DNA from 3 places in the Kineococcus auxinigenes genome. Region 3 is predicted to be linked to each of the others. Evidence: predicted binding sites of a transcription regulator. Region 3 holds the regulator's gene; each other region holds the start of a gene.

Evidence for each region. The regulator HrcA, encoded in region 3, represses chaperone genes, less so after heat shock. The targets are predictions, from matches to a motif close to GNTNGCACTCGGNNNNNCCGAGTGCNANC.
Region 1: a site for HrcA is predicted at 1,922-1,950, ahead of groES (co-chaperone GroES). Genes of this name have one in related genera too.
Region 2: a site for HrcA is predicted at 7,427-7,455, ahead of groL (chaperonin GroEL). Genes of this name have one in related genera too.

Annotation. Positions count from the first base shown of each region.
Region 1 covers NZ_JBKBCT010000070.1:7,146-17,440, reverse strand. Annotated here, with positions in the region: gene ACRYR9_RS16190 (GntP family permease) at 1-224, shown strand, start outside; gene rimI (ribosomal protein S18-alanine N-acetyltransferase) at 221-682, shown strand; gene ACRYR9_RS16180 (THUMP-like domain-containing protein) at 687-1,868, opposite strand; gene groES (co-chaperone GroES) at 2,106-2,402, shown strand; gene groL (chaperonin GroEL) at 2,495-4,105, shown strand; gene ACRYR9_RS16165 (WhiB family transcriptional regulator) at 4,288-4,590, opposite strand; gene ACRYR9_RS16160 (MerR family transcriptional regulator) at 4,983-6,029, shown strand; gene ACRYR9_RS16155 (response regulator transcription factor) at 6,195-6,806, shown strand; gene shbA (RNA polymerase sigma factor ShbA) at 7,021-7,605, shown strand; gene ACRYR9_RS16145 (hypothetical protein) at 7,602-9,146, shown strand; gene guaB (IMP dehydrogenase) at 9,168-10,295, shown strand, end outside.
Region 2 covers NZ_JBKBCT010000016.1:31,272-41,566, forward strand. Annotated here, with positions in the region: gene ACRYR9_RS07155 (molybdenum cofactor biosynthesis protein MoaE) at 1-178, opposite strand, end outside; gene cofC (2-phospho-L-lactate guanylyltransferase) at 241-879, shown strand; partial or broken gene cofG (7,8-didemethyl-8-hydroxy-5-deazariboflavin synthase CofG) at 933-2,222, shown strand; gene ACRYR9_RS07170 (suppressor of fused domain protein) at 2,231-2,842, shown strand; gene ACRYR9_RS07175 (hypothetical protein) at 3,242-4,198, shown strand; gene ACRYR9_RS07180 (D-arabinono-1,4-lactone oxidase) at 4,222-5,508, opposite strand; gene groL (chaperonin GroEL) at 5,615-7,243, opposite strand; gene ACRYR9_RS07190 (YceI family protein) at 7,595-8,185, shown strand; gene ACRYR9_RS07195 (cold-shock protein) at 8,232-8,435, opposite strand; gene ACRYR9_RS07200 (DUF3263 domain-containing protein) at 8,848-9,153, opposite strand; gene ACRYR9_RS07205 (uracil-DNA glycosylase) at 9,269-9,976, shown strand; gene ACRYR9_RS07210 (aldose epimerase family protein) at 10,055-10,295, shown strand, end outside.
Region 3 covers NZ_JBKBCT010000019.1:450-10,744, forward strand. Annotated here, with positions in the region: gene ACRYR9_RS07755 (DUF1648 domain-containing protein) at 1-189, opposite strand, end outside; gene dnaJ (molecular chaperone DnaJ) at 224-1,348, opposite strand; gene hrcA (heat-inducible transcriptional repressor HrcA) at 1,388-2,431, opposite strand; gene ACRYR9_RS07770 (DUF3097 domain-containing protein) at 2,553-3,422, shown strand; gene ACRYR9_RS07775 (DUF4870 domain-containing protein) at 3,541-4,107, shown strand; gene ACRYR9_RS07780 (LLM class F420-dependent oxidoreductase) at 4,112-5,161, opposite strand; gene ACRYR9_RS07785 (ABC transporter substrate-binding protein) at 5,548-6,882, shown strand; gene ACRYR9_RS07790 (ABC transporter substrate-binding protein) at 6,879-8,192, shown strand; gene ACRYR9_RS07795 (carbohydrate ABC transporter permease) at 8,189-9,145, shown strand; gene ACRYR9_RS07800 (carbohydrate ABC transporter permease) at 9,138-10,136, shown strand; gene ACRYR9_RS07805 (Gfo/Idh/MocA family protein) at 10,133-10,295, shown strand, end outside.

The DNA.
Region 1 (10,295 bases), on a different contig from region 3:
CCGTGCAGAACGCGGGCCTGTCGTCGCTGGACCTGTGCTTCGTCGTCATCGCCATCGCCGCCGGCGCGACCGCTCTGAGCCACGTCAACGACTCCGGCTTCTGGCTGGTGGGGCGCTTCCTCGGCATGGACGTGCCCACGACGCTGCGCACCTGGACCGTGATGGAGACGATCATCGGCGTCGTCGGCTTCGCGCTGGCGTGGCTGGGGTACGTGCTCCTGTGACGGCCGTGCTCACCCCGGGGGTGGTGCGGGCGCCGATGCGCTGGTGGCACGTGGCGGACGTGCAGCGCCTGGAGGCCGACCTGTTCGGGCCCACCGCCTGGTCGGTGGAGACGTTCTGGGGCGAGCTGGCGGCCCCGGGCCGCACCTACCTCGTCGCCCTGGAGGGCGAGGAGGTGATCGGCTACGCCGGGCTCGTGGTCTCCGGCGCCGACGCCGACGTGCAGACGATCGGCGTGGCGCGCGGCGCGCAGGGCCGGGGCCTGGGCCGGGCGCTGCTGCGCGAGCTGCTGGCGGCGGCGCGCGCCGGCGGCGCCACGCACGTGCTGCTGGAGGTGCGCGCCGACAACGAGCCCGCGCAGGCGCTGTACCGCAGCGAGGGCTTCGAGCAGATCGCCCGCCGGGCGCGGTACTACCAGCCCGGCGGGGTCGACGCCCTGGTGATGCGCACGCGGGTGTGAACCCTCAGCCCACCGGTTCCACCACGAGCACGGACTGCCTGCCGGCCACGCGCGTCAGCACGACCGTGGCCGGGGCCGAGCCCTTCAGGGCGAGCTGGCGGCGCAGGACGTCCGGGTCGACGGCGGTACCGCGCTTCTTCACCGTCAGCGGGCCGACGTCGCGCTCGCGCAGGTACCGGCGCAGCGGCTTCAGCCCGAAGGGCAGCACGTCGAGCACCGCGTAGGAGCGCGCGAACGGCGTGCTCGCCGGGGCGTCGGTGGTGACGTAGGCGATGGTGTCGTCCACCAGGCGCCCGCCGAGCAGCCGCGCGACCGCGCCGACCAGGCCGGCGCGGACGACGGCGCCGTCGGGCTCGTGCAGGTGGGTGCCGACGGCGCCGACGTCGGGGACGGGGTTGTCGGCGTCGTCCAGCTCGAAGCGCTCGCCGCCGCGCAGCACCAGGGCGCTGCGCGCCACGCCCGGCCGGGCCAGGGGCCCGCACCACAGCGCCGCCTCCACCACGTCGCCGTCCACGGACGTCCAGCGCGCCTCCGCGCCGGCGGGCACCAGCTCGTGCGGCAGTCCGGGGGCGAGCTTGGCGCCGGTGGCCGGCACCCGCGCGGCGGTGGCCAGCACGAAGGACAGCGGCGGGGAGGTGGCCTCGGGGTCGAACAGCCGCCGTCCGCCGGCGGTGCGCCGGGCCGGGTCGAACCAGGCGCCGTCGCCCGGGCCCAGCTCGTCGACGACCCCGGCCGTGACGTCGGCGCAGCGGACCTGTGCGCGCCCGGCGAGGTTGGCCGCGGCCACCGCGGCGGTGCCGGGGTCGGCGTCCACGGCGAGCACGGCCAGGCCCGCGTCGGCCAGGGCGAGGGCGTCGGCGCCGATGCCGCAGCCGAGGTCGGCCACCCGCCGCACCCCGGCGCCGGCGAAGCGGCGGGCGTGCTCGGCGGCCACGACGGCGCGGGTGGCCTGCTCCACCCCGGCGGCGGTGAGCAGCAGCCCGTGCGCCCGGGGGCCGAGCTTGGCGGCGGCGCGCTCGCGCAGCCGCGCCTGCGTCATGGCCAGGGCCACCAGCGCGGGCTCGTGCCCCTCGCGGCGCAGCCGCTGCCCCAGCACCAGCGGGTCGGCCGGCCCGGCGGCGGCGATCAGGTCCAGCAGCGCGCGCCCGTCGGGGGAGGTCAGCGCGGCGACGTCGGCGGGGTCCACCCGCCCGACTGTGCCAGCACCCTCCTCGCCCGGTCGCACGGACGGGGGCCGTCCCTGGCACTCGGGCAGTGGGAGTGCTAACTTCTGACGCAGCGTCGGTGGCACTCCCCCGAAGGGAGTGCCAGCACGCGAGACGGTGCCGCCCGGCACCCGCGACGACGGGCGGGCACCACCCTCGCAGCCGACCCACCAGTACGCCAGATCCGTACCGAGTACGCAGAAGGGGAGGGCCGCTCAGTGTCGGTCTCCATCACTCCGCTCGAGGACCGCATCGTCGTCAAGCCGCTCGACGCGGAGCAGACGACCGCTTCCGGTCTGGTCATCCCGGACACCGCCAAGGAGAAGCCCCAGGAGGGCGAGGTCCTGGCCGTGGGTCCGGGTCGCGTCGACGACAACGGCAACCGCGTCCCGGTCGACGTCTCCGTCGGCGACAAGGTCATCTACTCCAAGTACGGCGGCACCGAGGTGAAGTACGGCGGCGACGAGCTGCTGATCCTCTCGGCGCGCGACGTCCTCGCCAAGGTCGCCAAGTAAGCAGCAGCAGGTCCTGACGCCCCGGGCGCCCGTCGACACCGGGCGCCCGGGGCGTTCGCCGTTGCCGCCAAAGATCTGGAAGGAACACGCACATGGCCAAGCAGCTCTCGTTCAACGAGGACGCCCGCCGCTCCCTGGAGCGCGGCGTGGACGCCCTCGCCAACGCCGTCAAGGTGACCCTGGGGCCCCGCGGCCGCAACGTCGTCATCGACAAGAAGTGGGGTGCGCCGACGATCACGAACGACGGCGTCACCATCGCCCGCGAGGTCGAGCTCGAGGACCCGTACGAGAACCTCGGCGCGCAGCTCGCCAAGGAGGTCGCCACCAAGACGAACGACGTCGCCGGTGACGGCACCACCACCGCGACCGTCCTGGCGCAGGCGATGGTCCACGAGGGCCTGCGCAACGTGGCGGCCGGCGCGGCCCCCTCCGCCCTCAAGCGCGGCATCGACGCGGCCGTCGAGGCCGTGGGCGACGAGCTGCTCAAGCTCGCCCGCGACGTCGACGGCAAGGGCGACATCGCCCACGTCGCCACGATCTCCGCGCAGGACCCGGCCGTCGGCGACCTGCTCGCCGACGCCTTCGACAAGGTCGGCAAGGACGGCGTCATCACGGTCGAGGAGTCCTCCACGACCGCGCTGGAGCTGGACTTCACCGAGGGCATGCAGTTCGACAAGGGCTACATCTCGCCCTACTTCGTGACCGACGCCGAGCGCCAGGAGGCGGTGCTGGAGGACGCGTACGTCCTCGTGCACCAGGGCAAGATCTCCACGGTCACCGAGCTGCTGCCGCTGCTGGAGAAGGTCCTGAAGACCTCCAAGCCGCTGCTGATCATCGCCGAGGACGTCGACGGCGAGGCCCTGTCCACCTTGGTGGTCAACAAGATCCGCGGCACCTTCAACGCCGTCGCGGTGAAGGCCCCCGGCTTCGGCGACCGCCGCAAGGCCATCCTGGGCGACATCGCCACCCTCACCGGCGGCCAGGTCGTCGCCGAGGAGGTCGGCCTCAAGCTCGACCAGGTCGACCTGGACGTGCTGGGCACCGCCCGCCGCATCGTCGTCACCAAGGACGACACCACGATCGTCGAGGGCGCCGGCGCGTCTGACGAGGTCGCGGGCCGCGTGGCGCAGATCAAGGCCGAGATCGAGCGCACCGACTCCGACTGGGACCGCGAGAAGCTCCAGGAGCGCCTCGCGAAGCTGGCCGGCGGCGTGGTCGTCATCAAGGTCGGCGCGCACACCGAGGTGGAGCTCAAGGAGAAGAAGCACCGCATCGAGGACGCCGTCTCCGCGACGCGCGCCGCGATCGAGGAGGGCATCGTCGCCGGCGGCGGCAGCGCCCTGACCCACGCGGTGAAGGTCCTCGAGGGCGGGCTGGGCCTGGAGGGCGACGAGGCCACCGGTGTGAAGCTGGTGCACCGCGCCGCCACCGAGCCGCTGCGCTGGATCGCCGAGAACGCCGGTCACGAGGGCTACGTCGTGGTCGAGAAGGTCCGCGACCTGCAGGTGGGCCACGGCCTGAACGCCGCCACCGGCGAGTACGTGGACCTGCTGGCCGCCGGTGTCATCGACCCGGTGAAGGTGACCCGCTCGGCGCTGGTCAACGCCGCGTCGATCGCCTCGATGGTCCTGACCACCGACACCCTGGTGGTGGACAAGAAGGAGGAGGAGCCGGCGGCCGCCGGTCACGGTCACGGCCACTGACCCCTCCGCACGACGAGAGGCCCGGTCCCCCAGGGGGCCGGGCCTCTTCGCGTCCCCGCCGGTGCCGCGGGGAGCGGTTCCTCGTCGTGCTCGTGCTGGTCGTCGTGGCGCGCCGCGCACCGCACCACACCGTGCGCGGGTGCGCCGTCCGACGCCGGCGGGCCCCCGCCCGCCGGCCGGGGTCAGCTGGCGATGCGCAGGCTGCGGCGGCGCTCGGTGGCGTAGATGGCCTCGCGGTCGTCCTCGGTCAGGCCGCCCCACACGCCGTAGGGCTCGCGCACCTTCAGGGCGTGCTTGCGGCACTCCTCGATGACGGGGCAGCCGCCGCAGACGGCCTGCGCCGCCGCGTCGCGGTTGCGGCGGGCGGGGCCGCGCTCGCCCTCGGGGTGGAAGAACAGGTCCGGGTCGGCGTCCCGGCAGGAGCCGATGAGCTGCCACTCCCAGATGTCGGCGACGGGTCCGGGGAGGCGGGAGATCTCGGCCATGGTGCGCTCCTAGGGGGAGGGTGCGGGGGCCACCGCGGGGCGGTGGATCTTGCTGACGAGGTAGGACGCTACAACCGCGTCAGAAGTTGTTCAAGGCCCTGGTGAAGAGTTGTTCAGAAGTAGTGCAAGTGACCTGCGACACATCGGCCCGCCCCGGTGCGCCAGCGGGTGACTGCACTGTGCACAACCGGTGAACATCCCTGTGAACAACTTCCGGGGTGGCGGCCGCACGCGCCCTGACCTGCGGTGAACAACGTTGAACAACTTTCCCGCCGAGGAGGTGCACGGCCTCGCGGCGTCCCGCCGGGTGAGTGGCGGCACCGGCGCGCTCGCGGGAGGATCCGGGGGTGTCCTCGTCGCCCCAGGGGTCCACCGCACCGCCGGCCCCGCGCATGACCCTCACCGTCGCCGCCGTCGCGCGCCGGCTCGGGGTCGCCCCCGCGACGCTGCGCACGTGGGACCGCCGCTACGGGCTCGGGCCCTCCGAGCACACCGCCGGTGCCCACCGCCGCTACTCCTCCACCGACCTGGCCCGCCTCGTCGTCATGCGCCGGCTCACCCTCGAGGGCGTCGCACCCGCCGAGGCCGCCGCCATCGCCGCGACCACCGCCGTGGCCGACGGCGGCTTCGCCCTCGCCAGCGTCTCCACCATCCCCGCGGCCGTCATCGAGGCCGCCGTCACCGACGCCGCCGCCATCGCCGGACCCGAGGACGCGGCCGGCAGCGCCGCGCCGGACCCCCTCGCCGGCCTGCCGGCGGCGCGCGAGGGTTCCCCCGGGGCCGTCCGGGACCGGGCGGGCGCGCCGGGCGCCGGGCGCCTCGCGGGCCCCGCCGGCGAGGAGGACGCCCTCGACGACGACCTCGACGAGGGCGCCGACGACGAGGCCGCCGGGACCCCGCGCAACCGCGGGGAGCTGCAGGACTGGGCGGTGCAGAGCCTGGCGGACCGCTTCGCCGAGGAGGTCCGCAACCGCGGCGCCGCGTCCGCCTGGGACGCCGTCCTGGGCCCGGCGCTCGCCACCGACGACGCCGCGCTGCACGAGGCCGTGGCCCGGGCCCTGGCCGTGCTGCCCACGCGCGCCGGTGAGCGCGCCGTCGTGCTCGCCGGTGCCGACCCGGCCCCGCGCGGGCCCCTGCTGCTGGCCGCGGCCGCCGCGCTGGCCGAGGCGGGCGCGGGGGCCCGCTCCGTCGGCGACGGCGTGCCGGTGCGGGTGCTCGCCGCGGCGGTGCGGCGCACGCGCCCCCCCGCGGTCCTCCTGCACGCCCAGCGGGTGCGCGGGCCCGCCGACGTCGCCGCCCTCGGTGCGCTGCTGGCCGTGCGGCCGGCGCCGCTGGTGGTGCTCAGCGGGCCGGGCTGGCCGGCGGAGGTGCCCGGGTGCGAGCGCGCCACCTCGCTGGCCGACGCCGTGCGCCGGTGCGTGCGCGCAGTGCACGCCTGAGGACCGCGCAGCCGGGACCCGGGGTCCCGCCCCCGTGCGGGCCTGCGCGCGCGGGTCCTCAGGTCCGCGCGGCCGTGTGCCGATGCCTTTCCCGAGGCTCGCTCGACGCGGGTCCCACGGGTCCACGGAAGGGCCCGTCCCACCCGTACAGGGAAGAGGCAAGTGGTGGCTACGGTCCTGGTCTGCGATGACCTCCCGCTGGCCCGGGAGGCGATGCGGCGCATGGTCGCCGCGGTCCCGGGTGTGACTCGCGTCGTGGGTGCCGCCTCCGGTGAGGAGGCGCTGACGCGCTGGCCCGTCGAGCGGCCCTCTCTCGTCATCATGGACGTGCGCATGCCCGGCATCGGGGGCGTGGAGGCGGCCCGCCGCCTGCTCGCCCGCCACCCGGAGGCGAACGTCCTCATGGCCACGATGGCCGAGGACGGCGACGGGGTCGCCCGGGCCGTGGCCTCCGGCGCTCGCGGCTACGTCGTCAAGGACGTCTCCCGCGAGGAGCTGGCCACCGCGGTGCTGCAGGCGCTGCAGGACGTCTCGCGCCGCCGCGGCGGTGGCCGCACCCGCACGGTGCTGTCCGGCCGCGCGCCGGTGCTGACCGAGCGCGAGGGCCAGGTCCTGGTCGGCATGAGCCGCGGCCGCAGCAACGCCGAGATCGGCCGGGAGCTGTTCCTGTCGGAGGACACCGTCAAGACGCACGCCCGCCGGCTGTTCCGCAAGCTCGAGGCCGCGGACCGCGCGCAGGCGGTGGCTGTGGGATTCCGCTGGGGTCTCGTACGGTAGGCACGTGGGCCCTGGGGGCGAGGAGGCCGGCGGACCGGCCGGGACGGACGCCGCACGGCGCGCCGGTCCCGGGGCTGTCCCCGCGGCCGCCGTCGCCCCCGACCCCGTGGAGGTGCGCACGGGCCCCGCGGTCCTCGACGGCGACGACCCGGGGGTGCGCGGCCCCGGGGTGCGCGCCGACGGCGGTGGTGTAACGGCCGGGGCTCCCGCGGCGATGAGCAGGGTGGATGCCGGGGGGCTCCAGGAACTGGCGGCGCGCGCCCTGTCGGGGGAGCAGGGCGCCGTCGCCGACCTCCTGGCAGCGGTTCGCCGCCTCGTCCACCGCTACTGCCGGGCCAGGCTCGGGCGCATGCCCGGGGCTGATCACGCCGCCGAGGACGCGGCACAGGAGGTCTGCATCGCCGTGCTGACGGCACTGCCCCGCTACAAGGACACCGGGCGCCCGTTCGAGGCGTTCGTGTACCGCATCGCGGCCAACAAGGTCGCCGACGCGCAGCGGGCCGCGTACCGGGCTCCCGTGCCCACCGACGAGGTCCCGGACTCGGCCGCCGCCGGGCCGGGCCCCGAGCAGCTGGCCCTGGACGCGTTCGACGCCGAGACCGTCGGTCGCCTGCTGGACACCCTGCCGCCCAAGCTGCGCGAGATCCTCACGCTGCGCGTGGGGGCGGGGATGTCCGCGGAGGAGACCGGTCGCGCCCTGGACATGACGGCCGGTGCGGTGCGCGTGGCCCAGCACCGGGCGGTGCAGAAGCTGCGCAAGACCGCGCTCGCCGACGGCTCGCTGCGGGTGACGTCGTGAGCGGCGAGGGCCGCGGGCACCTGCGGGGCGGCCCCGAGGAGCTGCCGACCGTCCCGGCCCTGCTCGCCACGGACGCGCTGCTGGACCGCCTGGGTTCCCACCGCGCCACCGGCGCAGACCTGGACGACACCGTCGCGCGGCTGCTGGACGCCTACGCCCTGCACGCCGACCCGCTGACCGCGGGCGCGCGCCCGCTGGAGCTGCCGGTGCCCGCGGGACGAGCGGGCGGGGGAGCGGGAGGTGCCTCCCCGGCGGTCCCGGCGCCGCGCGTGCTGCTGGCGCGACGGCGGACCCTGGAGCGCCTGGGGCGCGGCACCGCCGCCGCCTGCGCTGTCCTGGCCCTGCTGGGCGGCACCGCCGCGGCGGCCGCGACGAGCGGCGGCACGGCCCCCGGGTCCGCCGGCGAGGTGTCCAGCCCGGCCTTCGCCAGCGGGCCCGCGTGGTGGCCCGACAGGGTCTGGGAGGTGTTCGGGGGCACGGTCGAGCAGCGCGTGGAGGAGCAGCTGGAACAGGCCCGCGCCGCCGCGTCCTCCGGCGAGCACGAGGAGGCGGTCGAGCGCGTCGACCGCGTCCTGGCGAGCCTGAGCGCCGCCCAGGGCGAATCGCCGCTGGTGCGCACGGTGCGGGGCACCCTGGAGGAGCTGGAGGAGCTGCGCCGGCAGGCCGCCGCTCAGGAGGGCGTGGCCGCCCCGGTGCCGACCACGTCCCCGGACCCCCGCACGCTCCCCGGCCTCGTCGACGCCTCGACCCCCTCGGTGGAGGCCTCCCCGCGCTGGGTGGCGCCGATGGCGCCCCCGGCCGGCTCGACGCCGTCGGCGACCCCGAGCACCCCCGCGACCCCGACGACGCCCGCGATCCCGACGACGCCCGCGAGCCCGACGACGCCCGCGACCCCGACGACCCCCGCGCAGGGGGGGACGCAGGCTCCCGGCGGCACCACCGCCCCGCGCCCCTCGACGAGCCCGGGCACACCGGCGCCCAGCGCCCCGGCACCCTCGACGGGCGGGTCGTCCGGGGGCTCCCCGGGCGTTCCCACCGCGCCCGGGGGCCCGGCAGCCGGTCCGTCGTCCCCGAGCGACCCGGCCGTGCCCACGGACACGCCCGTGCAGCCGTCGGACCCGGGTGAGCCGGTGCCGACCGGGGAGCCCGGCGGCGGGACGCCCACCGAGCCCGTGGGCACGGACGCGCCGTCCGGCCCGGCCGCGCCGTCCTCCCCGGACACCACCGCGGGGGAGCCGACGGGCGACCCGGAGCAGACCGCGGCCGACGAGGGTGCGGCCGACGGGGGCCGGGACGCGGGTGCTGCCGACCCCACCGACCCCGTCGGTCTCGTGCCGCCCGTCCCGCCCTCGTCGCCCGTCGCCTCGCCGGCGCCGGCGTCCGAGGTGGAGCCGGTGCCCGAGCCGGTGCCGTCGCCCGAGGTGGAGCCGGTGACCGAGCCGGTGCCGTCGCCGTCGCCCCTGCCGCCGCCCGAGCCGTCGCCCGCGGACCCGGCCGAGGACTCCGCCCAGGTGCCCGCGCAGCCGTCGGAGCAGGGCTGAGGGAGCCGTAGCATCGTGGGGGTGAGCGCGCACACCCCCGCTGGTGCCCCGGCCCCCCTCTCCGCTCCCCACGAACCCGGTCACGACCCCTTCGGGTTCGTCGGGCTGACCTACGACGACGTCCTGCTGCTGCCCGGCGAGTCGGACGTCGTCCCCTCCGAGGCGGACACCTCCAGCCGGGTGTCGAAGCGGATCACGCTGCGCGTGCCGCTGCTCAGCTCGGCGATGGACACCGTCACCGAGTCCCGGATGGCGATCGCGATGGCCCGCCAGGGCGGCCTGGGCGTGCTGCACCGCAACCTGTCCGCCGACGAGCAGGCCAACCAGGTCGACATCGTCAAGCGCTCGGAGTCGGGCATGGTGACCCGGCCGGTCACGACGTCGCCGGGGGCGACGCTGGCGGACGTCGACGAGCTGTGCGGGCGCTACCGCATCTCCGGCGTGCCGGTCGTGGACGCCGACGGCACCCTCGTGGGCATCGTCACCAACCGCGACCTGCGCTTCGAGACGGACTTCTCCCGCCCGGTCCACGAGGTCATGACCCCGATGCCGCTGGTGACGGCCCCGGTCGGCATCAGCGCCGCCGACGCCGAGCAGCTGCTGCGCCAGCACAAGATCGAGAAGCTGCCGATCGTCGACGAGCGCGACCGCCTCACCGGCCTGATCACGGTGAAGGACTACGTCAAGAACGAGCAGTACCCGCTGGCGACGAAGGACGAGGACGGCCGGCTGCGGGTGGCCGCGGCGATCGGCATCTTCGAGGACGCCTGGAAGCGCGGCATGCAGCTCGTCGAGGCGGGCGTCGACGTGCTCGTGGTGGACATGGCCCACGGTCACTCGCGGGCGGTGCTGGAGATGATCTCCCGCCTGAAGGCCGACAGCGCGGCCGCGCACGTCGACGTCGTCGGCGGCAACGTGGCCACGCGCGCCGCCGCGCAGGCGCTGGTGGACGCCGGCGTGGACGGCATCAAGGTGGGGGTGGGGCCGGGCTCGATCTGCACCACCCGCGTCGTCTCGGGCGTGGGCGTGCCGCAGGTCACGGCCATCCACGAGGCGTCCAAGGCCGCGCGCCCGGCGGGCGTGCCGGTCATCGGCGACGGCGGCCTGGCCTACTCCGGCGACATCGCCAAGGCGATCGTGGCGGGTGCG
Region 2 (10,295 bases), on a different contig from region 3:
CCCCGCGGCCGCCGTCGTGGTCGCGCACGACCCCGGCGAAGGTCACCACGGCGCCGGCGGCGTCGGCCGCGACCAGGGCGGCGTGCTCAGCGACGTCCAGGGCGTCGGCGGTGACCACCGCCCGGACCACCCGGCGGGCGGGCGCGTCGAGGCGGGAGGTGTCGGGTGCGGTCGCCACGGGGTCAGCGTAGGGGCGGGGGCCCGGGCGCGCCGCGGTGCGCCGTGGGGGAGACTCCCCGCGTGGTGGACTCCGGGACCTGGCGGGTCGTCGTGCCCGTCAAGGGCGGCGGTGCCGCCAAGACGCGGCTGGCCCTGCCGCCCGGCCCGCGCCTGGCCCTGGCCACGGCGATGGCGCTGGACTGCCTGGAGGCCGCGCTGCGCTGCGCCGCGGTGGCCCGGGTGGTGTGCGTCAGCGACGACCCGCGGGTGCGCGCCGCCGCCGCCGGCCTGGGCGCGCAGGTCCTGCCCGCCGGCGGCCCGGGCCTGGCCCGGGCCGTGGACGCCGGGCTGGCGGTGCTGGCCCCGGGCCCGACGGCCGTGCTCGTCGCCGACCTGCCCGCCCTGCGCCCGCAGGACCTCGGCGCCGCCCTGGACGCCGCCGCGGCGCACCCCGGCACCGTGCTGGTGACCGACGCCGACGGCGACGGCAGCGTCCTGGTGGCCCGCCGCGACGGCCCGCCGCCGCACCGCTTCGGCGCCGCCTCGGCCGCCGCGCACCGCGCCGCCGGGGCGCACCCGCTGTCCCCGCCGCTGGCGAGCCTGCGCCGCGACGTGGACACCCTGGAAGCGCTGCGCGAGGCCACCGCCCTGGGCGTGGGGCCGCGCACGGCGGCGGCGCTGCGGGGCGCCGCGCTCCCCGTGACCCCCTGCGCCTCCTGACCGCCCACCCCGGCCCCTCGATCCCCGGAGGACCCCCCGTGACCAGCACGCCGCTGCCCGCGCCGCACCGCCGCGCACCCGCCCCGCCGCCCACCGCACCGCCCGACCCGTCGCCCGCGCCGGAGCCGCGGCGGGTCCGCTCCGCCCTGGCGGCCGCCCGTGCCGGGGAGCTGGGTGCCCAGGACGCGGAGGTGCTGCTGCACGCGCGCGGCGCGGACCTGGCCGCGCTGTGCGGGCTCGCCGGGCCCGTCCGCGACGAGGCGATGGCCCGCGCCGGGCGGGCCGGGGTGGTGACCTACTCGCGCAAGGTGTTCGTGCCGGTGACGCGGCTGTGCCGCGACCGCTGCCACTACTGCACGTTCGCGACCGTGCCGGGCCGGGTGCCGTCCGCGTACCTGGAGGAGGAGCAGGTGCTGGCGATCGCCCGCTCCGGGGCCGCCGCGGGCTGCAAGGAGGCGCTGTTCACGCTGGGCGACGCCCCGGAGGACCGCTGGGGTGCCGCCCGCCGGTGGCTGGACGAGCGGGGTTTCGCCACCACCCTGGAGTACGTGCAGCACCTGGCGCGCCGGGTGCTGGACGAGACGGGGCTGCTGCCGCACCTGAACCCCGGGGTCATGACGTTCGAGGCGCTGCGCTCCTCGCGAGCGGTGGCCCCGTCGATGGGGATGATGCTGGAGACCACCGCGACGCGGCTGTGGAGCGAACCCGGCGAGGTCCACTTCGGCTCCCCCGACAAGGACCCCGCGCTGCGGCTGCGGGTGCTGCACGACGCCGGGCGCGCCCGGGTGCCGTTCACCACGGGGATCCTCGTGGGGATCGGCGAGACACCGGCCGAGCGGGTGGACTCGCTGCTGGCGATCCGCGACGTCGCCGCCGAGCACGACGGCGTGCAGGAGGTCATCGTGCAGAACTTCCGGGCCAAGGACGACACGGCGATGCGCGGTGCCGACGACCTCGGCCACGAGGAGTACCTGGCGGCGATCGCCGTGGCGCGGCTGCTGCTGGGGCCGGCGGTGTCGCTGCAGGCGCCCCCGAACCTGTCCGACCCCGGTCAGCGCGAGGAGCTGCTCGCCGCGGGGGTGGACGACTGGGGCGGGGTCTCCCCCCTGACGCCGGACCACGTGAACCCCGAGCGCCCGTGGCCGCAGCTGGACGACCTGGCGGCCACCACGCGCGGCGCGGGGTTCCGCCTCGCGGAGCGCCTGACGGCCCACCCCCGTTTCGTGCTGGACGCGCTGGGCGGCAGCGGCGAGTGGGTCGACGCGGCGCTGCACGCGCCGCTGGCCGCGCTGGCGGACCCGGCCACGGGCCTGGCGCGCGAGGCGGCCCTGCCGGTGGGGCGGGTGGCGTCGTGAGCACCGAGCCCGCTCCCCCGTCCGACGCCGAGGTGCGCATGGCGCGCTTCGCGGCGACGCAGCTCGGGCGCGAGGCGACGCCGGAGTTCTCGGAGTTCTCCGACAGCTCCGGGCGCCGCTGGCTGGACGTGCTGACCGTGCGCGAGGCGCCGCGCCCCGGGCACGTGTCGGTGTCCACGCTGTCGTTGCACCGCTGGGTGAACCTGGTGGGTTCCGGTGCGGACCGGCACGACGAGCGGGTGGAGCTGGTGACGGTGCTGGCCGGGGTGGACGCCGACGACGCCGCGGCCCTGCTGGTGGCCAGCGCGTTCACGGCGGTGGCCGAGGCGTGGCCGGTGCGGGCGGGCGCGGTGTTCCCCGGTGTGGTGGGGGAACTGCTCGGCACGGGTGCGGAGCACCTGCTGCTGACCGCGCCCGGGCTGTTCCCGCGGCTGGCGCGCTACCGGCTCGACGAGGCGGTGCAGGTGCGCTGGCTGCAGGCGGTGCCGATCCACGAGGTGGAGCGGGAGTTCCTGGACGGCCACGGCCTGGACGCGCTGGAGGACCGGTTCGCCGCCGCGGAGATCGCGGTCGCCGACCCGGCCCGCCCGCCCGTGCCGCTGGGCTGAGGGGCACTGGCGTCGGGGACGCCGGGCCTGGAACCCCGTGCGGCTGTCACAGCCTTGCGTCAGAGTGCCCGGGTGAGCACTCGGCACCACAGCCACGGTTCATCGCCGCCGGAACCCGACCGGTTGCCCGCTGACGACAGCCGGAAGCAGTACGCCCGGCTCGTCGGGGAACCGTCGACGGTGCTGTGCGTCTGGAACGACGACGACTGGGCGCTGATGAGGTCCGTTCCGCGCCCACCTCTCCAGTGCTTCCACGTGGGGTGCGGGGTCCGCCTGGAGAGCGTGCGTCGCTCCAGCGGGTTGCGCTTCCTCAGGTGCGCTCGGGGCGGGCAGGACTGCGGTCACGTGAGGGCAGGGGCTAGGGCGGTCCTCGAACCAGGTGACGCACCGACTGGTGCAGTGCGCACGAGCGTCGGTGGCGGTGGCCCGATGTCCGTGGAGCACCGCTGGCTGCAAGAGCGGCTGCGCAGGGTGTGCGAGGACCTCGGGTACGAGGCGCACTTGGAGGACTCCGCCACGCACGCCGACGTCTACCTGCCCAGCGCCCGCTTCGCCCTGGAGGTGCAACGCTGGCCCACCGACGTTCCCGCGCGCACTGCAGCACGGGAGGCCCTGGGGGCGGAAGTCGTGTGGTTCTTCACCGACGTCGCCTCTGGGCGCACCGTGCACGAGGCCGTGCGTGAGCACCGGGCCGTCCGCCTGTCGGTGGCACCCGAGGGCGACCGGTACTGCACGATGCCGGTGCTGCCGTGGGAGGAACCAGACCTGCCGAGTCCGCAGGAGGTGCGTCTGGCCCGGTCAGAGGCCCGGCGCAGCGCTCGTCTGTACGTCCACGGCAACGTCCTGGTGCGCAAGGACGACGGCCGGCTGACCGCCAGATCGTGGTACCGCCCGGACGGCGGCGGCTGGTGCGAGCGCCCGATGCGGCTCAGCGCACGGACGTTCCTCGACGAGGTTCTGGGGGGAAAGCGCACGTGGGTCCCGGCGGGGACCAGAGGGCTGCCACGTGGCTTGGACGGTGGCGCGTGGATCCGCCGGGAGGACCTGCCGGCGGCCACAGGCACCAGCCCGTCCACGAGCCGGAACCGGTGGCACCCTCCTCAGCCGACTGCCCCTGCGCACGGTCTGGACGGACCGCCGCCGACGCTGTCGGCAGAGCCGGCGAGCCCACTGGTGGAGCTCACCACCCCGCCGGCACAGGTGGACGCACCCGTGGCGAACCCTCGGGGACGAACCTCCGAGCCGGTCACCCCGTCCACCCCGGTGCTGCAGGTGGACGTTCGAGAGGGTCCACGCCCGCAAGGCGTGCTGCGCCGCGTCCTCGGCGTCCTCCGCGTGTTCCAGCGTCGAGACTGACGCTCCCGGGCAGGGGTGAACGCTCAGCCGGTCAGGCCGATCCGGTCGGTGAAGGCGTTGGCGAACTTCCCCGCCGGGTCGTGGCGGGCCACCAGCGCACGGGCGTCGGCGAAGCGCGGGTACAGCCCCGCCAGGGTCGCCGCGCCCGCGGTGAACAGCTTGCCCCAGTGCGGGCGGGCGCCCAGCGGCAGCAGGGCGTCCTCGACGCTCTCCAGTGCCGCCAGCACCTCCGGCTGGCGCTGCTTGAAGGTGAAGTGGAACGCCACCGCGTCGCGCTGGTACGACGAGGACAGCCACAGGTCGTCGGCGGCGACGGTGCGCACCTCGCACATGTGCAGCAGCGGGGCGATCGACGGGCCCAGGCGGCGCAGCTCCGCGACGGCGGTGAGGACGTGGGCGCGCTCCACGAGGTACTCCGCCTGCAGCTCCTCGCCGTTGCTGGGCTGGAAGCTGAACCGGAAGTGCGGCAGCCGCTCGTGCCAGGGCCCGGGCACGCCGAGCTGCTCGGTGGCGTTGAGCACGTCCACCTCCGGCAGCGGGTGCAGCGGCTCGTTCGCCCGGTGCGCGCCGAACAGCTCCGCCGGGGCGTCCGCGGAGTCGGCCAGGCGCGTCTTCAGCCACACCTGCGCGGTGTCCTCGCCGACCCAGGTGGTGTAGACGCTGACGCTGTGCGCGGCGGAGGTGACGGCGTCGAAGTTGCGCGTGAACGCGTCGAAGGACAACCCGGAGTAGACGTCCTGGCGCACCTCGTAGGTGGGCACGACGTCCAGTTCCAGCGCGGTGACGACGCCGAGGGCGCCGAGGGCCACGACGCTGCCGGCGAACTCCGCGTCCCCGCGCTCGGTGCGGCGCCGCTCGCCGTCGGCGCCGACGAGTTCCAGCGCCCGCACGTCGGCGGCGAGGTTCTGCGTGCGGTCGCCGGAGCCGTGCGTGGCGGTGGCGACGGCACCGCCGACGCTGATGTGCGGCAGCGAGGCCATGGTGCGCAGGGCCCACCCGGCGTCGTGCAGGCGCTGCGCGAGCACGCCGTAGCTGGTGCCCGCGCTGACGCGCACGCTGCCCGCGGCGGCGTCGACGTGCACCTCGGTGGGCAGCGCCTGGAGGGTGACCAGGTCGCCCGGGGAGTCGGCGACGTCGTTGAAGCAGTGCCGGGTGCCCAGTGCGCGCAGCCGCCCGGTGCGCACGACGAGCTCCTGCAGCTCCTCGACGCTGCGGGGCCGGTGCAGGCGGGCGGCGGTGTAGCGGTGGTTCCTCGCCCAGTTCAGGCCGGGTTCGCCGGTGCCGGTGGACGACGTCGTCGCGGTGCTCACCCGCGCACGGTAATCGATGCACACGGGGGCCGGGCGGCAACGCCGCGAGGGCGGCCCCCCTGGTGGAGGACCGCCCTCGCGGGTGGTGCTGGTGGTGCGGCGGGACTCAGAAGTCCATGCCGCCCATGCCGCCGTCGCCGCCGGCAGCGGCCGGGGCCGCCTTCTCCGGCTTGTCGGCGATGACGGCCTCGGTGGTCAGGAACAGGCCCGCGATGGAGGCGGCGTTCTGCAGCGCGGAGCGCGTCACCTTGACCGGGTCGTTGATGCCGGCCTCGAGCAGGTCCACGTACTCGCCGGTGGCGGCGTTGAGGCCGTGACCGGTGGGCAGGTTGCTGACCTTCTCCGCCACGACGCCGCCCTCGAGGCCGGCGTTGATGGCGATCTGCTTCAGCGGGGCCTGGATGGCGACCTTGACGATGTTCGCGCCGGTCGCCTCGTCCCCGACGAGGTCGAGCTTGTCGAAGGCCAGCACGCCGGCCTGGATGAGGGCCACGCCACCACCGGCGACGATGCCCTCCTCGACGGCCGCCTTCGCGTTGCGAACGGCGTCCTCGATGCGGTGCTTGCGCTCCTTGAGCTCGACCTCGGTCGCCGCGCCGGCCTTGATGACGGCCACGCCGCCGGCCAGCTTGGCGAGGCGCTCCTGGAGCTTCTCGCGGTCGTAGTCGGAGTCGCTGCGCTCGATCTCGGCGCGGATCTGGCCCACGCGGCCGGCGATGGCGTCGGCGTCGCCGGCACCCTCGACGATCGTGGTCTCGTCCTTGGTGACGACGACCTTGCGGGCGCGGCCCAGCAGGTCGAGGTCCGCGGTGTCGAGCTTGAGGCCGACCTCCTCGGAGATGACCTGGCCACCGGTGAGGATGGCGATGTCGCCGAGCATGGCCTTGCGGCGGTCGCCGAAGCCGGGGGCCTTGACGGCCACGGACTTGAAGGTGCCGCGGATCTTGTTGACGACCAGGGTCGCCAGGGCCTCGCCCTCGACGTCCTCGGCCACGATCACCAGCGGCTTGCCGGACTGCATGACCTTCTCCAGCAGCGGGAGCAGGTCCTTCACCGTGGAGATCTTGGAGTTCAGGATGAGGATGTACGGGTCCTCGAGCTCCGTCTCCTGACGCTCCGCGTCGGTGACGAAGTAGGGCGAGATGTAGCCCTTGTCGAAGCGCATGCCCTCGGTGAGCTCGAGCTCCAGGCCGAAGGTGTTGCTCTCCTCGACGGTGATGACGCCTTCCTTGCCCACCTTGTCGAGGGCCTCGGCGATGAGCTCGCCGATGGAGGCGTCACCGGCGGAGATGCCGGCGGTCGCGGCGATCTGCTCCTTGGTGGTGACCTCCTTGGCGGCGGCCACGAGCTGCTCGGTCACGGCCTCGACGGCCTTCTCGATGCCGCGCTTGAGGCCCATCGGGTTCGCACCCGCGGCCACGTTGCGCAGGCCCTCGCGCACGAGCGCCTGGGCCAGGACGGTCGCGGTCGTCGTGCCGTCACCGGCGACGTCGTCCGTCTTCTTCGCGACCTCCTTGACCAGCTCGGCCCCGATCTTCTCGTACGGGTCCTCGAGCTCGATCTCCTTGGCGATGCTCACACCGTCGTTGGTGATCGTGGGGGCGCCCCACTTCTTCTCCAGGACGACGTTGCGGCCCTTGGGGCCGAGCGTCACCTTGACAGCGTCGGCGAGCTGGTTCATCCCGCGCTCGAGACCGCGACGGGCCTCTTCGTCGAAGGCGATGATCTTGCTCATGCCTGGTGTTCCTCCCAGAAGACGGGCGGTGGGTGGCCGGAGCGGTGCCCGCGACGGACGACCGGCGGCGACGGGGTCACGTCCCCCGCGCGACCGGCCTCACCGGTCCGGCCCGGAGCTTTCGCTCCCGGGTCGAGGTGCTGCTGGTGCTGTCACTCTCGACTCGAGAGTGCCAGCGCCAATGTTGGCACTCTCCCCCTCCGAGTGCAAACCCCCCGGCGCTCTCCGGACCTCTGCGCCGCGCCGGTGCACGCTCACCCGGACGGCGTCTGGTGTCCCGAGCGAACCGGTGGGACCGTCGAAGGACCGCTCCGGCCCACCCCGAGGGCCGGCCCCCGCGTGAGGAGAGACGTGTCCGAGCTGCCGCTGCGGATCCAGGCGCTGAAGACGCGCCGCACCGACGACCTGTCGGGCGAGTACCTGCTGGACCCCACCCACAGCCGCATCGGCTTCGTCGCCCGGCACGCCATGGTCACCAAGGTGCGGGGGCAGTTCACCCGCTTCGAGGGCCGCGCCCACCTGGACTTCGCCCGGCCGGAGGCCTCGAGCGCGCAGGTCCTGATCGAGGTGGCGAGCATCGACACCCGCGAGCCGCACCGCGACGAGCACCTGCGCACCAACGACTTCTTCGACGCCCCCGCGCACCCGCGCATCGGCTTCCGCTCCACGCACGTGCAGCCGCTGGGCGGCAGCGACTACCGCGTCACCGGGGACCTGACCATCAAGGGCAGGACCCGCCCCGTCGCCATCGACTTCGAGCACACCGGCGCCGCCAAGGACCACTTCGGCACCACGCGGGTGGGCTTCGAGGGGTCGACGAGGATCGACCGCCGCGACTGGGGCGTGGTCTGGAACGCACCCCTGGAGACCGGCGGGGTGCTCCTGTCCGAGACCGTCCTGCTGGAGTTCGAGGTGTCCGCGGTGCCGGCACCCGCCGCCTGAGCGCCGGTGGCCCGCCCCGCGGGGCGGACCGCCGGCGCCGGACGGCTCAGAGGCCGCGGACGTTCTCGGCCTGCGGGCCCTTCTGGCCCTGCCCGACCTCGAACTCGACGCGCTGCCCCTCCTCGAGGGAGCGGTAGCCGTCGGCGGAGATCGACGAGTAGTGCACGAAGACGTCGGCGCCGCCGTCGTCCACGGTGATGAAGCCGTACCCCTTCTCGGCGTTGAACCACTTCACGGTGCCCTGAGCCATTGCGTTCTCCTGGGTGGTGCAGCGAGCGGGACGTCCCCGGCATCGCCCGGGGGCGGGTCTCACGCTGCCCGCGGCGGTGAGGCCGTGGGCGACGCCCGACGTGCCGGCCCCGGGGAGGACGTGCTCATCGAACTGATCGACCGCTGCCCAGGTTAGTGCGGGGAGGGGCCGTTGGGGCAGGGTTCACCCGGGCGGATCCGCGGGAGCCGCGGGACGGCTCACAGCAGCCCGGTCACGCCGCCGAGCAGCCCGTCGGCGAGGCGGCGCACCGCGAGCACCGCCCCGGCCACCACGAGCAGCACCAGCACCGACCAGGCCAGCACCACCAGCAGCACCCCCGCCGGCCCGCGGCGGGTGCGGTGCGCGCCCCGGCGGGCGGCCAGCTGGCGCGGGCGCTGCTGCTCCCGGCGGCTCAGGGCTGCACGCCCAGGCGGCGCGCCGAGCGGGCGCGCTGGCGGCTGGAGCGCATCCGGCGCAGCCGCTTGACGAGCATGGGGTCGTGCTCCAGCGCCTCGGGGGTGTCGATGAGGGCGTTGAGCACCTGGTAGTAGCGCGTGGGCGTCAGGTCGAACAGCTCGCGCACCGCCTGCTCCTTGGCCCCGGCGTACTTCCACCACTGCCGCTCGAAGGCCAGGAGCTCGGCGTCGCGGCGGCTGAGCCCGCTGCCGGCCCCGGGCTGCCCGGCGCCCTCCTCGCGCGCCGTCGCGCCGACCTGCACCTGCGACCCGTCCACGACCCGCCCCTTCCTGACGACGCCGCCCACTCTAGGAGGCCCCTCCGACACCCGCCGGTCGCGGCGCGCGGGGCGGGGCGGGGCGCGCTAGCGTCCCGGCGTGCCCCAGCAGACCCCGCGGACCGAGCCGCTGCCCGACCCGGCGGGCCTGGGCATCGACGACCTGGAAGCGGGCTGGGCGCGCGCCCTGGCCCCGGTGCGCCCGCACCTGTCGGAGCTGTCGCAGCGCCTGGCCGCCGAGCCCGGCCCCTGGCTGCCGCGCCCCGAGCACGTGCTGCGCGCCTTCCGCCAGCCGTTCGAGGACGTGCGGGTGCTGCTGGTCGGGCAGGACCCCTACCCCACGCCCGGTCACCCGATCGGGCTGGCGTTCGCCGTCGAGCCGCACGTGCGGCCGCTGCCGCGCAGCCTGGTCAACGTCTACCGGGAGCTGCGCGAGGACACCGGCGTGCAGCCGCCCGAGCACGGCGACCTGACGGCCTGGACGCGCTCGGGCGTGCTGCTGCTGAACCGGGCGCTGACCGTGCGCGCCCGCGACGCCGGCTCGCACCGGCGCCTGGGCTGGCAGGCCGTGACCGACGCGGCGGTGACCGCGCTGGCCGCGCGCGGCGGCCCGCTGGTGGCGCTGCTGTGGGGCCGCGACGCGCAGTCGGTGCAGCCGCTGCTGGGCGACGTGCCCGTCGTGGCGGGCGTGCACCCCAGCCCGCTGTCCGCCTCGCGCGGCTTCTTCGGCTCGCGGCCCTTCAGCCGCGTGGACGCCCTGCTGCGCGAGGCCGGCGGCGACGGCGTCGACTGGCGCCTGGACCCCTGAGCCGCGACTCCTGAGCCGCGCCCCGGGCCGCGCCCCCTGGGCGCAGCCGCGCCCGCCGGACACGGCACGATGCGCCCCATGGACGCACCCACCGCAACCGTCAGCCGCACGCCCTTCGGGCGCACCCGCCGCGGGGAGCCCGTGGAGCGCTGGGAGCTGCGCCTGCCCTCCGGGGCGAGCGCCGAGGTCCTCACCCGCGGCGCGGCGCTGCACCGGGTGCGGGTGCCCGACGCCGCCGGGGCGCTGGGCGACGTCGTGGTGGCCCTGCCGGACGTGGCCTCCTACGAGGCCGCCGAGGGCTACCCGGGCGCGGTCGTGG
Region 3 (10,295 bases):
CGCGAAGAGCGCCGCGAGGGCCGCGCCGATCAGCGCGGAGACCGTGACCGCCCCGGTGCGGCTGCTCCAGTCGTCGGCCTCGCCGCTGCCGCCGAAGTGGGTGGGCACCCGTTCGGGCAGCACCAGGGCCGCCACGACGACGGCCGCGGCGTAGAGGACCACCGACCCGGCGAACAGCTTCGCGCGCACGCCCCCACCCTGCCGCAGGGGCGCGCGCCGGGCGTCAGCGACCGCCGAAGCGCTCGCGCAGCTTGGAGAAGACGCCGTGGTGGGCCGGGGACAGCTTGCCGGCGGGGCGCACCTCGCCGCGCACCTCGGCCAGGCGGCGCAGCAGCTCCTCCTGCTCGTCGTCGAGGTCGCGCGGGGTGGCGACCTCCAGGGTGACGAGCAGGTCCCCGCGGCCGGCCGAGCGCAGGTGCTCGGCGCCCTTCTGCTTCAGGGTGACGACCTCCCCGCCCTGCGCGCCGGGGCGCACGTCGACCTCCTCGGTGCCGTCGAGGGTCTCCAGCGGGATGGAGGCGCCCAGGGCGGCGGCCGTCATGGGCACCTCCAACGTGCAGAGCAGGTCGTCGCCGCGACGGGTGAAGACCGGGTGCGGGCGCTCGTGGATCTCCACGTAGAGGTCGCCGGGCGGGCCGCCGGCGGTGCCCACCTCGCCCTGGGCGGCGAGCTGGATGCGGGTGCCGGTGTCCACGCCGGCGGGGATGCGGATGTTCAGCGGCCGACGGGCGCGCACCCGCCCCTCCCCGGTGCACTCCAGGCACGGGGAGGGCAGGACGGTGCCGAAGCCGTGGCACGTCGGGCACGGCTGGCTCGTCATGACCTGGCCCAGCAGGGAGCGCACCACGCGCTGCACCGAGCCCTGCCCGTGGCAGATGTCGCAGGTGGCGGGCTCGGTGCCCGGCTGGCAGCAGGTGCCCTTGCAGGTGGGGCACAGCACGGCGGTGTCGACCTGGATCTGCCGCTCGCCGCCGAAGGCGGCCTCGGCGAGGTCGACGTCGACGCGGATCAGGGCGTCCTGGCCGCGCTGGGTGCGGCTGACCGGACCGCGCCCGCCGCCGCCGGCACCGCCCTGGCCGAAGAAGGCGTCCATGATGTCGGAGAAGCCGAAGCCCTGCCCGAAGCCGCCGCCGGGCCCGCCGGGCGCGCCGCCGCGGTCGTACTGCGCGCGCTTGTCGGGGTTGGACAGCGTCTCGTAGGCCTGGGACACCTCCTTGAACCTGTCCCCGGCGTCCGGGTCGGAGGTGACGTCGGGGTGGAGCTTGCGCGCCAGCTTGCGGTAGGCGCGCTTGATGTCCTCCGCCGAGGCGTCCCTGCTGACGCCGAGGACGTCGTAGTAGTCGCTCACGAGGTGCTCAGGTCTCCCGTCGGGGGGTGGTCGGGTGGGTCACTGGGACAGGATGCGCGAGACGTAGCGGGAGACCGCCCGCACCGCCGCCATCGTGGTCGGGTAGTCCATGCGGGTGGGGCCCAGCACGCCCAGGCGCGCCAGCACCTCGCCCTCGCCGTAGCCGCTGGTGACCACGGACGTCTCGGGCAGGCCGAGGTGGAGGTTCTCCGCCCCGATGCGCACGGCCAGGCCGCCGCGGTCGCCGCCGCCCTCCTCGGTCATCTCCTGCACCAGCCGCAGCAGCACGACGTGCTCCTCCAGCGCCTCCAGCACGCTGCCGAGGGAGGTGGACAGGTCGTGGGCGCCGGAGCGCACCAGGTTGGCGGTGCCGGCGATGACGACGCGCTCCTCCAGCCCGGCGCTGAGGCAGTCGCCCAGCGCGGCGACGACCTCGGCGGTCACCGCCATCTCACCGGGCGGGCTGGTCTGCACGACGGCGGTGAGCTCCTCGCGCGCCTGCTTGAGCCGCTTGCCGGCCACGGCGGCGTTGACGCGGTCGCGCAGCGCCGCGAGGGTGCCCGGCAGCGACTCGACGTCGGTGGCCGAGCGCACGTCGACGACGCGCTGCTCGACGCGGCCGGTGTCGGTGATGAGCACCAGCAGCGCGCTGCGGCCCCCGACGGGCACCACCTCCACGTGCCGCACCGCGGCGCGCGAGAGCGAGGGGTACTGCACGACGGCGGCCTGGCGGGTGATCTGCGCCAGCAGCCGCACGGTGCGGTCCACGACGTCGTCGAGGTCCACGGCGCCGTCGAGGAAGGCCTGGATGGCGCGGCGCTCGGCCGGCGACATGGGCTTGAGGTTGGCGAGGCGGTCCACGAACAGGCGGTAGCCCTTGTCGGTGGGGATGCGCCCGGCGCTGGTGTGCGGCTGGGCGATGTACCCCTCCTCCTCCAGCACCGCCATGTCGTTGCGGATGGTGGCCGGGGACACGCCGAGGCGGTGGCGCTCGACGAGGGCCCGGGACCCCACGGGCTCGTGGGTCGAGACGTAGTCCTCCACGATGGCGCGCAGCACCGCGAGCCTGCGGTCGTCGCTCACACCCCACCCCCTGCTCCCGTGCCCACCCGGCACCGTTCCTGGCACTCCCGGCGATCGAGTGCCAAGTCTAGGCCAGCGCGCCTCCACCGCGCGGCGCGCGGCCCTGGTTAGCGTGCCGCGGGTGAGTCCCCGGCGCCCGTCCACCGACCGCTACGGCAGCGACGTGCTGTCCGCGAACCCGCACCCGCAGCGGCCGGTGCACCGCGAGGAACCCGCGGTGCGCGGCCTCGTCGTGGAGGACGTGGAGACCGGCTGGGTCGGTGCGGTGGTGCGCGTGGAGAAGAGCGGCGGCGTGCACGTCGTGGTCCTGGAGGACGCGCGGGGCCGCACCCGCACGTTCCCGCTGGGCCCGGGCTTCTGGGTGGACGGGCAGCCGGTGCGGCTGGTCGCCCCCAGGGGTCCGGCCGCCCCGGCGGCACCCACCCGCACCGCCAGCGGCTCGGTGGCCGTGGCCGGCGCCCCGGCCCGCACCGCCCGCGCCTCGCGCATCCTCGTCGAGGGCCGCCACGACGCGGAGCTGGTGGAGAAGGTGTGGGGCGACGACCTGCGCGTGGAGGGCGTCGTGGTGGAGATGCTCGACGGCGTGGACGACCTGGACGCGGCGGTGCGCTCCTTCGCCCCGGGGCCGGGGCGGCGCATCGGGGTGCTCGTGGACCACCTGGTCGCCGGCAGCAAGGAGTCGCGCATCGTCGCGGCGGTCTCGAGGAGCCCGCACGTGCTCGTCGTGGGCCACCCGTTCATCGACGTCTGGCAGGCCGTGCGCCCGCAGCGCCTGGGCTGGCAGCGGTGGCCGAGCGTGCCGCGCGGTCAGTCCTGGAAGCACGGCATCCTCGCCGAGCTGGGCTGGCCGCACGCCACGCAGGCCGACGTCGCGCACGGCTGGAAGCGGATCCTCGGCACCGTGCGCACCTACGCCGACCTCGAGCCGGCGCTGCTCGGCCGGGTGGAGGAGCTGGTGGACTTCGTCACCGCGGACGCGGCGGACCGCTGAGGCGCCGGCCTCCTCCCCCCGTCGCACCCGGGACCACCCCGCGGGAGGACGACACCGGGCCCGAGCGCGCGGGAGGATCGACGCGGACCCGAACCCCGGCGACGCCCAGGAGGACACCGTGAGCGATCCGCACCAGCCACCCCGGCCCGACTTCACGAAGGACCCGCACGCCCCCGGCGCCGGCGGGGAGCAGGAGCCCGGCTGGCGGCCCGGCTGGCGCCCGGACTGGCAGCCGGAGCAGGAGGCCGCGCAGCAGCACGGTCAGCCGTGGCCGCACCAGCAGGGCCCGGGGCAGCCGCCGCACTGGCAGGAGAAGCCGCCCGTGTCCGTGCAGGACGAGCGCACCTGGAGCGTGCTGGCACACGTGGGCACCCTGCTCGTCTGGATCAGCCTGCCGGTGCTCGCCCCCCTGGTGGTCTTCCTCGTCTTCAAGGACCGCAGCCGCTTCGTGCGCGAGCACGCCGCCGAGGCGCTCAACGCGAGCATCTCGCTGTTCATCTACGAGGCGGTGCTCGGCCTGGTGATCGGCATCCTGGTGACCGTGACCTTCGGGCTGGCGCTCCCGCTGCTGATCGTCCCGGTCGCGGTGCTCCTCGCGGCGACCGTCTTCGGGATCCTGGCGGCCGTCGCGGCGAACTCCGGCCGCCCGTACCGCTACCCGCTGATCCTCCGCCTGGTCCGCTGAGGCCTCACGCCGCCAGCGCCCGCACCGCCGCCACCCGGTCGGCGAGCGCGGGCGCCTGCGGCACCAGGGCCACGGTGGTGACGCCGGCGCGCGCGTAGTCGTCCAGGCGCGCGCGCAGGCTCGCCGCCGGCCCCACCAGGCAGGTCGCCTCCAGGAAACCCGCCGGCACCGCGGCGGCGGCCTCGCGGTGCCGGCCGGCGAGGAAGTGCTCCTGCACCTCGTCGACGGCGTCGGAGAACCCCAGGCGGCGGGCGAGGGACGCGTAGAAGTTCTGCGAGCGCGAGCCCATCCCCCCCAGGTACAGGGCGACGTGCCGGCGCACCGGCGCCTCGGCCTGGCGGCGGGCCTCGCCCGTGGCGTCGGTGACCAGCACGGGCACGGACGCGCACACGTCGAAGTCCTGCACGGGCGGGGCGGTGCGGCGGGCGCGGCCGGCGGCCAGGGGCGCGAACTGCTCCGCCGCGGCCTCCGGGGACAGGAACACCGGCAGCCACCCGTCGGCGACCTCCCCGGCCAGCTCCACGTTGCGCGGGCCGACGGCGGCCAGGTAGACGGGGAGGTCCGGGCGGGGTGCGGGCAGCATCAGGTGCAGCGGCACGCCCGGGCCGTCCGGCAGCGGCAGGTGCACGTGCTCGCCGGCGAAGCGCACCGGCCGGCGCGACAGGACCTCGCGCACGACCGCGACGTGCTCGCGGGTGCGCGCCAGCGGAGCGGCGAACCGCTGCCCGTACCAGCCCTCGGAGACCTGCGGGCCCGAGACGCCCAGGCCGAGGCGGAACCTGCCGCCGGAGAGCGCGTCGAGGGTGGCGGCGGCCATCGCGGTGGCGGCGGGGGCGCGGGCGGGAACCTGCAGCACCGCTGAGCCCAGGGCGATGCGCGAGGTCTGCGCCGCCAGCCAGCCCAGGACGCTGACGGCGTCGGACCCGTACGCCTCGGCGACCCACGCGCTGTCGCAACCGGCGTCCTCCGCCGCGCGCACGAGCGCCAGGGTGTCCGCGGCCGCCGCCGCCGCGTTCCCGCCGGTCAGGTAACCGAGGTTCACTCCCAGGCGCACGCCGCGAACCTAGCCCACCGGCGCCGGTCGCCGCCCGTCGCGGGCTCCCGACCGGGAGAATCCCCGCGCTCTCCGGAAACCGATTCCTGGTCGCTGAGGGCGTGGACCGCTCCGCGCCCGCACCTCGCCCCGGGCGAGCACGACGGCAGCGTTCCGGAGCGCCCGACACCCGGAAACCGATTCCCGGCGACACTGGACCCGGCGGCGGAAACCGGTTACTTTCGATGGACGGGTGCTCCCCGGCCGACGAGGGCCGGAGGGGTTCTCGGCAGGCGCACCACCGCTGCACCCCCAGGACCCGCGGACCCGGTCGACGACGACCCCGCCGCCGCCCGAGACCGAGCGGGGACACCACCGACCCGGCACCACGAAGGGACAGGAAGTCGATGACGACACCGCCCCGCACCAGCACCCCCACGCCCCCGCAGGGCGGTCGGCACCTCGGCCGCCGCGCCTTCGGGCTGAGCGCCCTGGGCGCCGCTGCGCTCGCCGGCTGCGGCCGCTTCAGCAGCAGCGGCGGCGACAGCGGCGGCGACGGCGTCGAGCTGAGCTTCTCCTGGTGGGGCGACGCGAGCCGCGCCGAGGCCACCGAGGCGGCCGTCGCCACGTTCATGGAGAAGAACCCCGGCATCACCGTGCGCACGGACTACCAGGACTCCAGCCCCTACCAGGACAAGCTCGCCACCCGCGTGGCCGCCGGCGACGCCCCCGACGTCATGGCCGTGCCCAACCGGGCGCTGCGCGAGTACGCCGGTCGCGGCGCCCTGGCCGACCTGAACGCCGCCGGTGTGGACCTGTCCGCGGTCGACGACCGCGTCGTGGGCCTGGGCACGGTCGACGGCACCGTGTACGGCATCGCCGCCGGCCTGAACACCGTGGGCGTGGTGTTCCGCAAGCAGCACGTCCTGGACGCCGGCCTGCCCCTGCCCGACGGGGACACCTGGAGCTGGGAGGACTACGAGGAGATCAGCCGCGCCATCACGGAGAACACAGGCCGCGCCGTCTACGGCTCGGGGTACTCCATGGAGGCGGAGACCGGCAACATCATCTGGACCCGTCAGCAGGGTCAGGACTTCTACACCGCCGACGGCGGTCTGGGCGCCGACGCCGCCAGCATCGCGGCCTGGTACGCGATGAACGTCCGGTTCCGGGCCTCCGGCGCCCTGCCGCCGGCCGGGTACGTCGACGTCACCGGCAGCGGCGCCGAGCAGTCCTTCCTCGCGCAGGACAAGGTCGCCTCCCAGTTCATCCCCACGAACAACCTGGGGGCCTACAACCGCGCCTGCGGCGGGGACCTGGTCATGCTGCGCATGCCCGGGGAGACGACCGGCGTGCGCCGCGGCATGTCCGTGGACTGCTCGATGCTGTGGTCGGTGTCGGCGCAGTCCGAGCACCCCGCCGAGGCGGCGGCGCTGCTGGACTTCCTCGTCAACGACCCGGACGCCTACACCGAGATGATGACCACCCGAGGGGTCCCGCCGAACCCCGAGGTGACCGAGGCCGTCAAGGCGAAGATGTCCCCCGACGACCTGGCCGCCACCGAGTTCCTGCTGGCGCTGCAGCAGGAGGACCTGCCCCCCACGTACGTCTACCCCCGCGGGGCGACCGCCATGGCCAGCGAGATCAGCACCGTCGCCACGGAGATCGAGTTCGGCCGGATGACGCCGGAACAGGCGGCCGACGCCCTGGTCCGCGTCGGTCAGAGCGAGCTGAGCGCGTGATCGGCTCGAGGCCGGTCCCCCGGCGCGCGGCCCTGGCGGCCGGGGCGGGTGCGCTCGCGCTGACCGGCTGCGGGAGGTTCGGCGGCAGCGGTTCATCCACCGGCGGCGACGACGGCGAGGTCGAGCTGACCGTCATGGCCTGGGCCAGCGCGAGCCAGGCGCAGATGTACGAGTCGGCCTTCGCGACGTACCACGAGCAGAACCCCGGTGTCCGGGTGCGGCTGGAGTGGATGGACGTGTCCAGCTACCCGGACAAGCTGAACACGAAGTTCGCCGCCGGGAGCCCGCCGGACGTCACGTTCCTCGTGGGCCGGTGGCTCGGCGAGTACGCCTCGCGCGGCGTCCTCGCGGACCTCGGGGAGCACGGCGACGTCCTGCGGCTGGACGCCCTGCCGGACAGCTCGCTGGACGGCGCCCGGCTGGACGGGACGGTCTACGCCGTCCCCACCGGGACCACCACGCCGGGCCTGGTCTACAACCGCAGGGTCCTGGACGAGCTGGGGCTCACCGTGCCCGACGACCGCACCTGGACCTGGGACGACTTCCGCGAGTTCAACGCCGCCGTCACCCGGGCGAGCGGCGGCTCGACCTACGGCACCGGGTACAACATCCCCTGGACGCCCACCGTGGCCCTGTGGGCGGGCCAGCACGGCGAGGAGCTCTACACCGCCGATGGGCAGCTCGGCATGTCGGCCGGGACCCTCGCCGACTACTTCCAGATGACCGTGGACCTGCGCGCCGCCGGGGGCTACCCCCCGGCGGGACTGCTCGACGACCAGGGGCAGACCGTGGAGGACTCCGCCCTCGGCAGGGGCCTGGTCGCCTCGCAGTCGATCCCCGCGAACGTGTTCGCCGACCACAACACCACGCTCGACGGGGTGCTCCAGCTCGTCCGCTTCCCCGGCGAGTCGCCCACCCCCGGCTACCAGGTCACCCCGACGCTGCTGTGGGCGCAGGCCGCCGCATCGAAGCACCCGGCGGAGGCCGCGGCGTTGATCGACTACCTCACCAACGACCCGGCGTCCTTCACCGCGCGCTCGGCCCTGCTCGGCGTGCCGGTCAACCCCCAGGTCGCCGCCGCCGTCGGCGAGACGCTGCCGGAGGACGGCAAGACCTTCGTGGACTTCCTGGTGCGGTTGCAGGAGGAGGACCTGCCGCCGTACCACCTCGAACCCGCCGGCGCCGGGGAGATCGCCGACAACCTGGTGAGCATCGGCACCGAGGTCGAGTTCGGCCGGATGACGCCGCAGCAGGCCGGCGAGAAGTTCGTGGCCGACGCGCGTGCGAGCCTCGAGCGGGCCGCCTCGTGAGCACCACGGCCACCGGCACCGCACCCGGCGCCCTGCAGGTCCGGGGCACGACGCGCCCGGCGCGCGAGCGACGCGGCGGTGCCGCGGCGGCCGAGGAGCGCGCCGCCTACGTGTTCCTGGCCCCCTGGCTGGTCGGCCTGCTGTTCACGGTGATCCCCTTCGGGGTGTCGCTGTGGCTGGCCTTCACCGACTACAACCTGCTGCAGTCGCCGAACTGGATCGGGACCGAGAACTTCTCCCGGCTGGCGGAGGACCCCAAGGTAGCCACGTCGACGCGGGTGACGTTGGTCTACACCTTCGTCTCCGTCCCCGTCTCGCTGGTCAGCGCGCTCGCCGTGGCGATGCTGCTCAACAAGGGCGTCCGGGGCCTGAAGTTCTACCGGTCGGTGTTCTACCTGCCGTCCCTGATCGGCACGAGCGTCGCCATCGTCATGCTGTGGCGCTCCATCTTCGGCCACGACGGCATCGTCAACCGGTTCCTGGGGTTCTTCGGCATCGCCGGCCCCGGGTGGGTCACCGACCCGGACTGGGCGCTGCTCACGCTGGTCACCCTCAGCGTGTGGAGCTTCGGCGCGTCCATGGTCATCTTCCTCGCCGGGCTGCGGCAGATCCCCGTCATGTACTACGAGGCGGCGTCCGTCGACGGGGCCGGCTGGTGGCGTCAGCTGCGGTCGATCACGCTTCCGCTGCTGAGCCCGGTCATCTTCTTCAACCTCGTGCTCGGCCTCATCGGGTCCCTGCAGACGTTCACGCAGGGCTTCGTCTTCTCGGGCGGCTCGGGGGGCCCGGCGGAGTCCACCCTCTTCTACAACCTGTACCTGTACCAGCAGGGTTTCCAGCGCTTCGACATGGGCTACGCCAGCGCCCTGGCGTGGGTCATGTTCGTCGTGATCGCGTTCTTCACCGCCCTCAACTTCCTCGTCTCCAAGTACTGGGTGTTCTACGATGACTGAGCCCGCAGCCCCCGTGAAGACCTCCACCCGGGTGGGCGGCACGGCCGCCGCGCCCCCCACGTCCCCGGCGGCGCCCGTCTCGCAGGTCCGGCGCACCTCCGCCTTCGCGCGCTCGGCCGCCTCCCGGCTGCGCGGCGTGGACACGTACCAGGAGGAGCTGACCGGCAGCGCCCGCAGCCGGTTCCTGCGCCACGTCGTGCTGGCGGGCGTCGGCATCGTCATGCTCTACCCGCTGCTGTGGATGCTCTCGGCCTCGTTCAAACCCAGCGCGCGGGTCTTCGCCGACTCCGGGCTGATCCCGTCCGACGTGCAGGTCGGCAACTACGCGGCCGGGTGGAGCGCGCTGGAGCACCCCTTCGAGCTGTACCTGGTCAACTCCCTCATCCTGGCCGTGCTGAACATCGCGGGGAACCTGCTGTCGTGCTCGATGGCGGCGTACGCCTTCGCCCGCCTGCGGTTCCGCGGACGCAAGCTCTGGTTCGCCGCCATGCTGGGCACGATGCTGCTGCCGGCGCACGTGGTGCTCATCCCGCAGTACGTCATCTTCGCCAAGCTCGGGTGGGTCAACACCTACCTGCCCCTCACGGTGCCGGCGTTCCTGGCGACGAACGCGTTCTACGTCTTCCTGCTGGTGCAGTTCATGCGCGCCCTGCCCATGGAGCTGCAGGACGCCGCGAAGATCGACGGATGCGGCCCCTACCGCACGTACCTCAGCGTGATCATGCCGCTGACCGTGCCGGCCATGGCCACGGTGGCGATCTTCACGTTCATCTCCAGCTGGAACGACTTCTTCGGGCCGTTGCTCTACCTGACCGACTCGGACCTGTTCACCGTGCCGCTGGCCCTGCGGCAGTTCATGTCCGCCGAGGGCGCCAGCGACTGGGGGCCGATGTTCTCGATGTCGGTCGTCTCCCTGCTGCCGGTCGTGGCGTTCTTCTTCATCGGCCAGCGCTACCTGCTCAACGGGATCTCGACGACGGGGATGAAGTGACCACCACCTCACCGGGCACCGCGCCCAGCACCGCACCCAGCACCGCCGGCACCGGCGACGAGCTCGCGCGGCACCGCAGGCGGTACGCCGTCGTCGGCACCGGTGGCCGCTCGCAGATGTACCTCGACGCCCTGACCGGCACCCACGCCGACGTCGGGC